3 regions of the Streptomyces sp. NBC_01471 genome follow, and region 3 is predicted to be linked to each of the others. Evidence: riboswitches for the same ligand, from Rfam matches in the RefSeq annotation. Region 3 holds a riboswitch; each other region holds the start of a gene.

Region 1 (2,258 bases), 1.4 Mb from region 3:
CGGGCCCGGCTCCGGACGTCAGCCGTTCCGCCCGGTCCCGGGCAGCGGCCGGGATGCCGGCGGCTGCCAGCCGCTCCGCGACCGCGCGGACGAACGCCGCCGGTCCGCCGGGCAGTTCCGCCACGCGCCAGGCGCCGGTTCCGGCGGCACGGGCTGTGCTCAGGAAGGTCTCGGCCGCCAGCAGCGCACAGCGGGCCGCGTGTTCGGCCGGCACCGCCAGCGTCTCCCGCGCATCGCCGGCGCACAGCAGCGCACCGGCGCCCGAAGAAGCGATCAACGTCACATCCGCGCCGAGCCCGGCCACGTCACCGCGGCCGTCGTCGAGCGCGAACAGGAACCTGCCCGACAGCTCCGCGGCCGCCTCGCAGCCACAGAGTAGTGCGTCCAACTCCCGCGCCCAGCGCTGGACATCGGCCGCTCCCCGCCCGTCGAGGCCGGACAGCGGGGAGGCCACGACATTGCGGGCCCGCTCATGGCGTACCGAGGGCAGCAGCCCGGCGCCCGCGAACACCTCGGCGAGCTCCTGGCCCCGGTCCGGGGCCAGCCCGCGCAGCTGCACATTGCCGCGCGACGTCAGATGCAGCGCCCCGTCGCCCAGCCGCCGCGCCACGTCCAGCAGCGTCCCGGCCTGCGAAACCGTCAGTACGCCCGCCGGGATCCTGACCCGCGCCAGCGCGCCGTCGGCCGCCGTGTGCAGGCGCAGGCTGCCCGGACACGCGTCACCGCGGTCACGGCGGGCGGCCGGCTCCCGTGGAGGCGGAGGTGCGGAGGAGAGGGGCATGGCGGCGAGCATACCGACCAGTCCGCAAGGCCCATGTCCTGCACCGATGCGACGGCTCGTAAGGACCGGGTGCGCCGCGGGCGGACCCGGTGGCCCACTGCCGGTCGCCCGTCAAGGTCGTTACTATGCTTGGCGACGGGCCGTTCGGCCCGCAATCGCCTAGACGGCGACAGGGGAGGAAGCCCGGTGAGATTCCGGCGCGGTCCCGCCACTGTGAGCCCGGCTTCCGAGCCGGGTGAGCCAGGAACTCCCGCCGTCCTGACCACCGCCCGGGGCGTGGACACCCCGAGGAAGGCCTGACGCCGCATGCTCCTGCTCCTGTCGACGTCCGACACCGACCTGCTCAGCGCCCGTGCCGCTGACGGCCCGGTGGCTTACCGCTTCGCCAACCCGGCCCGCCTCCAGCTCACCGACCTGCCCGCGCTCCTCGAAGGCGCCGACCTGGTCGTGGTACGCCTCCTCGGCGGCATCCGCGCCTGGCAGGAGGGCCTCGACCTGCTCCTGGCGGACGGGCGCCCGGTCGTCGTCCTCACCGGCGAGCAGGCCCCCGACGCCCAGTTGATGGAGGCGTCGACCGTCCCGGTCGGAATCGCCGCCGAGGCCCATGCCTATTTGGCACACGGCGGGCCCGCCAACCTCGACCAGCTCGCCCGTTTCCTCTCCGACACCGTGCTCCTCACCGGCCACGGCTTCGAGCCCCCGGCGCCCGCGCCCAGCTGGGGCCCGCTGGACCGCACCGCCCGCACCACGGACGGGCCGACTGTCGCGGTGCTCTACTACCGGGCCCACCACATGAGCGGCAACACCGCCTTCGTGGCCGCCCTCTGCGAGGCCGTCGAGGACACCGGGGGCCGGGCCCTGCCGCTCTACGTCGCCTCGCTGCGCGCCCCCGAGCCGGAGCTGATCGAAACGCTGCGCGCGGCGGACGTCATCGTGACCACCGTCCTGGCCGCCGGCGGAACGAAGCCCGCCCAGGCCTCCGCCGGGGGCGACGACGAGTCCTGGGACGCGGGCGCCCTCACCGCCCTGGACGTCCCCATCCTCCAGGCGCTCTGCCTCACGGGTTCACGGGCCGTCTGGGAGGAGAACGACGAGGGCGTGTCGCCGCTGGACGCGGCCAGCCAGATCGCCGTACCCGAGTTCGACGGCCGGCTGATCACGGTGCCCTTCTCCTTCAAGGAGATCGACCAGGACGGGCTCCCCGCCTATGTCGTCGACCCCGAACGGGCCGCCCGCGTCGCCGGGATCGCCGTGCGCCACGCGCGGCTGCGGCACATAGCCCCCGCCGACAAACGCCTGGCCCTGGTGCTCTCCGCGTACCCCACCAAGCACTCCAGGATCGGCAACGCCGTCGGCCTGGACACCCCCGCGAGCGCCGTCGCCCTGCTGCGCCGGCTCCGCGACCAGGGGTACGACTTCGGTCCGCGGGACGTCCCCGGTCTCGCCTCCGGTGACGGCGACGAACTGATCCGCGCGC
Region 2 (2,258 bases), 6.0 Mb from region 3:
CCGTTCGGCGGATGCGTCGAGCGGCACGTGGAGGAGCGAGCAGGAGGCGGATACGTCCACCCGGTCGGCCAGCCCCAGCAGGGTTCCCAGCGTGGCGAGCGACTTCTCCAGGTCGTTGGCCCAGATATTGCGCCCGTTGACCACACCGGCGACAAGGCGCTTGCCGGGGAGTCCGCCGATCGCGGCCAGCGCGCCGAGATTGGCCGCCGCAGCTTCGGTGAAATCGAGCGCCAGGCCTTCCACCGGGGCCTTGGCCAGGACGGGAAGCGCGTCGCCGAGCCGGTCGAAGTAGGACGCGACCAGCAGCTTGGGACGGTCGGTCAGCGAGCCCAGTTCACGGTAGGCGCGTGCGGCGGCGTTCAGATCGGCGGGGGTGCGGTCCTGGACGAGAGCCGGCTCGTCCAGCTGGACCCACTCCGCGCCTGCCGCACGCAGATCGGCGAGGACCTCGGCGTAGACGGGCAGCAGCCGGTCCAGCAGGGTCAGCGGTTCGAAGTCCGCCGCGACGCCCGGCGCCGGCTTGGCCAGCAGCAGATAGGTGACCGGGCCTACGAGTACGGGACGGGCGGTGAGGCCGAGTGCGGTCGCCTCCCTGAGCTCCCCGGTCTGCTTGGTGGAGTCGGTGGTGAACACCGTGTCCGGGCCCAGTTCGGGCACCAGGTAGTGATAGTTGGTGTCGAACCACTTGGTCATTTCGAGGGGCGCCACGTCCTGGGTGCCGCGTGCCATCGCGAAGTAACCGTCGAGCGCGTCGGTTTCGACGGCCCCGCGGTGCCGCTCCGGGACCGCGCCGACCATGACACTGGTGTCCAGCACGTGGTCGTAGTACGAGAAGTCACCGGTGGGCACCTCGTGGATGCCGGACTCCGCCAGGCGCTGCCAGTTCGACCGGCGCAGACCTGCGGCGGTCTCGCGCAGTTCGTCGGCGCTGGTGCGGCCCTTCCAGTAGCCCTCGATGGCTTTCTTCAGTTCCCGGTTCGGGCCCTGGCGGGGGTAGCCGTACACGGTGGCCCGTGCTGCCGCGGCTGCGGACTTCGCTGTCACGGAAATCTCCTTCGCGAGATGACTCCTTGAGATCCCGGTGACGGGACGCGAACGCGAAGGGGTGACGAACCGGACGGTCCACGCGTGCCACGAGGCACGGTCGTCCGCCGGTATACGCGCCGACCCGCCCACGAGGTCACCGGGATGTCCGTACGCGATCGGTCGCGCACGGGCAACGGGCAGGTCTTCGGACTTGCGGGCGCGGTCACCCTCGGAAAGGGTTTCCCTCTACTGGCCGTCGCTTCCCAGGCCCGGCCGGGCCCAGTGCGTATGACGGCGGTCGTTCCCACTTACCGCTGCGGGGCAGTCCCGGATTTCCACCGGGTTCCCTCTTACGACGCATCCCGTCTGGCGGACGGGGCGAACCAGTTGCACCAGCCAGCCTAGAGGGAGACGTCCTTCCGCGGAGGCGTCCGCCCACATTGCGGACGGTGACGTGAGACACGGAGGACGACCGCGTACATCCTGGTCCGCCGCAGCGGAGCGGGGCTCGTGCCGGGCCGGATCGCCGGCTTCCGTCAACCGTTCGGTCCACGCCATCGGCCGTGCCATGGCGGCTGGATGGCTCACATGCGCCTATCCCGTGATCATTCGGGATGATACTGGGCAGGTGCTATCCGCCGTGCGCCCTGCCCCGGACTGCCTTCCGGCCCGGGCCGCCGGCGACCCAGGGCGACCCGGCCGTGCAGACAGTACGGTCCACGCCCCGAGACGGACGGAGCTCTCACGATGAAACGCCTCACCAGGACCGCGACCGCGGTGTCAGCCGGACTGCTGCTGCTCGGAACGCTCGGCACCGCCACGGCCACGGCCGCGACGGGCGTTCCCAGGGATCCCGGTGGTGTCCTCGGTCCGAACGGTTACAAGGGCATTCAGCTCGGACAGTCCGAACGCGATGCGGAGAAGACCGGTCTGCTGGTGAACAAGCAGACATCCCCCGGGTGCGACTTCTACCGCCTCGCTCCCAGCGAGGGCAAGCCGAACCTCGGCGGCGGCGTCTTCGTCGAGCCCCGCAAGGGCGTGGTGGTGATCACCGGGACGAACCTGATCCGCACACCCGAGGGAATCACCATGGGCACCGGCCTGGCCAGGGTCAAGGCCGCCTACCCCCGGCTGACGAAGGTCGGCGACTACATCTTCGAGACGCCCGTCCCCGGCGGTACCCCGGCCGAGCGCTACCGCTTCGCCGTGGACGAGCAGAACCTCGTGTCCGA
Region 3 (2,258 bases):
GGCTCGACCCGCGCCGCCTGCGCCTGCATCGCCTGGGCCCGCCCGATCTCCGCGCCCTCGCGGGTGACGAACGAATTGAGCGACATGTTCTGCGCCTTGAAGGGGGCGACCTTCACACCCTGGCGCACCAGCCACCGGCAGATGCCCGCCGTGACCACGCTCTTCCCCGCGTCCGACGTGGTTCCGGCCACCAGTAGTCCGCCACTCATCCGCGCACCTTCCTCACCACGAGAGCTGCCGCGAGCGCCAGCAGGGACACCCGGCGCGACAGCCGCACCGCGCGCTCGATGTCGCCGGCGGCAACGGGCCGGCCGCCGGCGTTCAGTACCGCCCGGTGCTCGACCCGGCCGCCGTACGCGAGGGTGCCGCCGAGCCGTACGCCCAGCGCGCCCGCGAACGAGGCCTCCACCGGGCCCGCGTTGGGGCTCGGGTGGCCGCCCGCGTCCGACCGCCAGGCCCGCAGGGCGCCGCGCGGGTCCTCGCCCGCGAGCACCGCGAGTACGGCGGTGAGCCGGGCGCCCGGCCAGCCGGCCAGGTCGTCGAGCCGGGCGGATGCCCAGCCGTACCGCAGATGACGGGGGGACTTGTGGCCGACCATCGCGTCCAGGGTGTTCACCGCCCGGAACCCGGCGAGACCGGGCACCCCGGCCAGGGCGCCCCAGACCAGTGCGCCCACCACCGCGTCGGAGGTGTTCTCGGCCACGGACTCCACGACGGCCCGCGCGATCTGCTGCGCGTCGAGCGCCTGCGGATCGCGTCCGCACAGATGCGGCAGCCGCTCCCTGGCCGCCTCGACGTCTCCCGCGGCCAGCGCGTCGCCCACCGCGCGGGCCTCACGCCCCAGCGAAGTGCCGCCGACGACGGCCCAGGTGGCGGCGGCGGTCAGCGCGACACCCGCCGCGGGCCGGCCGCGTACGGCACGTCCGGCCAGTACGGCGGCGCCCGTCGCGCCCCCGGCGCAGACCGCGGTGTGCAGGGCGCCCCACCCGCGGTGGTCGCGCCAGAGCCGGCGCTCGACGGCGGCGGCGGCCCGCCCGAAGGCGGCGACGGGGTGCCCGCGCCGGGGGTCGGCGAAGAGGAGGTCTGCCAGGAGGCCCGTGGTGGCGCCGTACACGAAGACACGCTCGGCACGCATGGGTCAGCAGCCCGGTATGCCTCGGCGGGCCCGTTCAGCAGCCGTACTCGGAGCGTCGGGCGGTTCGGGCAGCAGGCGGCCGCGCATGGCGTAGTCCTCACTCAGGGTGTCCGCGCCCTGGTTCGACGTGACCGGCGGTGAGAGTTCCTGGCTCCCGGGGTGCGACCCCCGGTGACAGTGGCGGGACCGCGCCGGATTCGCACCGGACTTCCTCTCCTGCCGCCGTATTGGCCCCGGAAGTCCACCACGGTCGGCGAACACCCGTCAACTCACCCTTGACCTGCGACGGGGCCGTGTGCGGAGCCCCACACGGGCCGCTCACACGGGCCGCCCGCCCGGCGGCCGTTGGCGGGCCGCCGGGCGGGCGGGGTGACGCGGTCGGTGGTGCGGGGCGGCGTGGTGGTCAGGCGACGATCAGATAGATCCCGTACGCCACGGCCGCCGCGCAGAGCGCGAAGCAGGCGTACGAACCGGCCCGCGCGGCCGGCGCCGGGCCCCGGCCCGCACCGGCAGGTGTCGCGGCGGCGGGTGCGGTGGCGCTGCCTGCCTCCGGCGCGGGCCTCCGCGCGAGGCCCACCACGCCGAGGGTGAACAGGCCCACCAGTCCGACGGTGGCCACGAGGCTGACGCCGAAGACGGTGCCGAGTGCTGCCCAGTCGATGTCCATGCTGCGGTGTCCTTCTCCTTCAGACCGTGGCGGGCCGGGTGGGCTCCGGTGCGGCGCCGACCGGTGCGGGGATGGTGGTGCGGAGACCGTCGGAGACCGCGCCGGCCGGCGGCGGCGGGGTGACGGCCGCGACGGCCGCGGTCACCACACCCGGGGGCTCGTCCGACCCGGCAGGATCGTCGGGGGTGACACTGTGCTGGCCCACCGGCCTGCGGCGGGAGAGCGACCAGATGACACCGGAGCCCGCGATCAGCAGGACGGCGACCGCGCCGATGCCCCAGGGGCCGCGGCCGGTCAGATACTCGGCGCCCGCGCCGACGATCGCGGCGGCGGGCAGGGTCAGGCACCAGGCGACGAACATCCGGGTCGCGGTGGACCAGCGGACTACCCCGCCCTTGCGGCCGACGCCCGCGCCCATCACGGCGCCCGAGCAGACCTGGGTGGTGGAGAGCGAGA

The links. A riboswitch is a leader RNA that binds a small molecule or an ion and turns the genes downstream of it on or off. The one in region 3 is predicted to bind cobalamin.
Region 1: linked by a shared signal. The riboswitch ahead of cobN (cobaltochelatase subunit CobN) and the one ahead of OG285_RS28555 (cobalamin biosynthesis protein) in region 3 are both predicted to bind cobalamin.
Region 2: linked by a shared signal. The riboswitch ahead of metE (5-methyltetrahydropteroyltriglutamate--homocysteine S-methyltransferase) and the one ahead of OG285_RS28555 (cobalamin biosynthesis protein) in region 3 are both predicted to bind cobalamin.

Annotation. Positions count from the first base shown of each region.
Region 1 is NZ_CP109450.1:7,797,652-7,799,909, forward strand. Features, by position in the region: gene cobG (precorrin-3B synthase) at 1-793, opposite strand, end outside; cobalamin riboswitch at 901-1,051, shown strand; gene cobN (cobaltochelatase subunit CobN) at 1,088-2,258, shown strand, end outside.
Region 2 is NZ_CP109450.1:387,932-390,189, reverse strand. Features, by position in the region: gene metE (5-methyltetrahydropteroyltriglutamate--homocysteine S-methyltransferase) at 1-1,044, opposite strand, end outside; cobalamin riboswitch at 1,205-1,429, opposite strand; gene OG285_RS01630 (hypothetical protein) at 1,774-2,258, shown strand, end outside.
Region 3 is NZ_CP109450.1:6,383,178-6,385,435, forward strand. Features, by position in the region: partial or broken gene OG285_RS28550 (cobyric acid synthase) at 1-209, opposite strand, end outside; gene OG285_RS28555 (cobalamin biosynthesis protein) at 206-1,135, opposite strand; cobalamin riboswitch at 1,256-1,397, opposite strand; gene OG285_RS28560 (hypothetical protein) at 1,539-1,802, opposite strand; gene OG285_RS28565 (anion permease) at 1,822-2,258, opposite strand, start outside.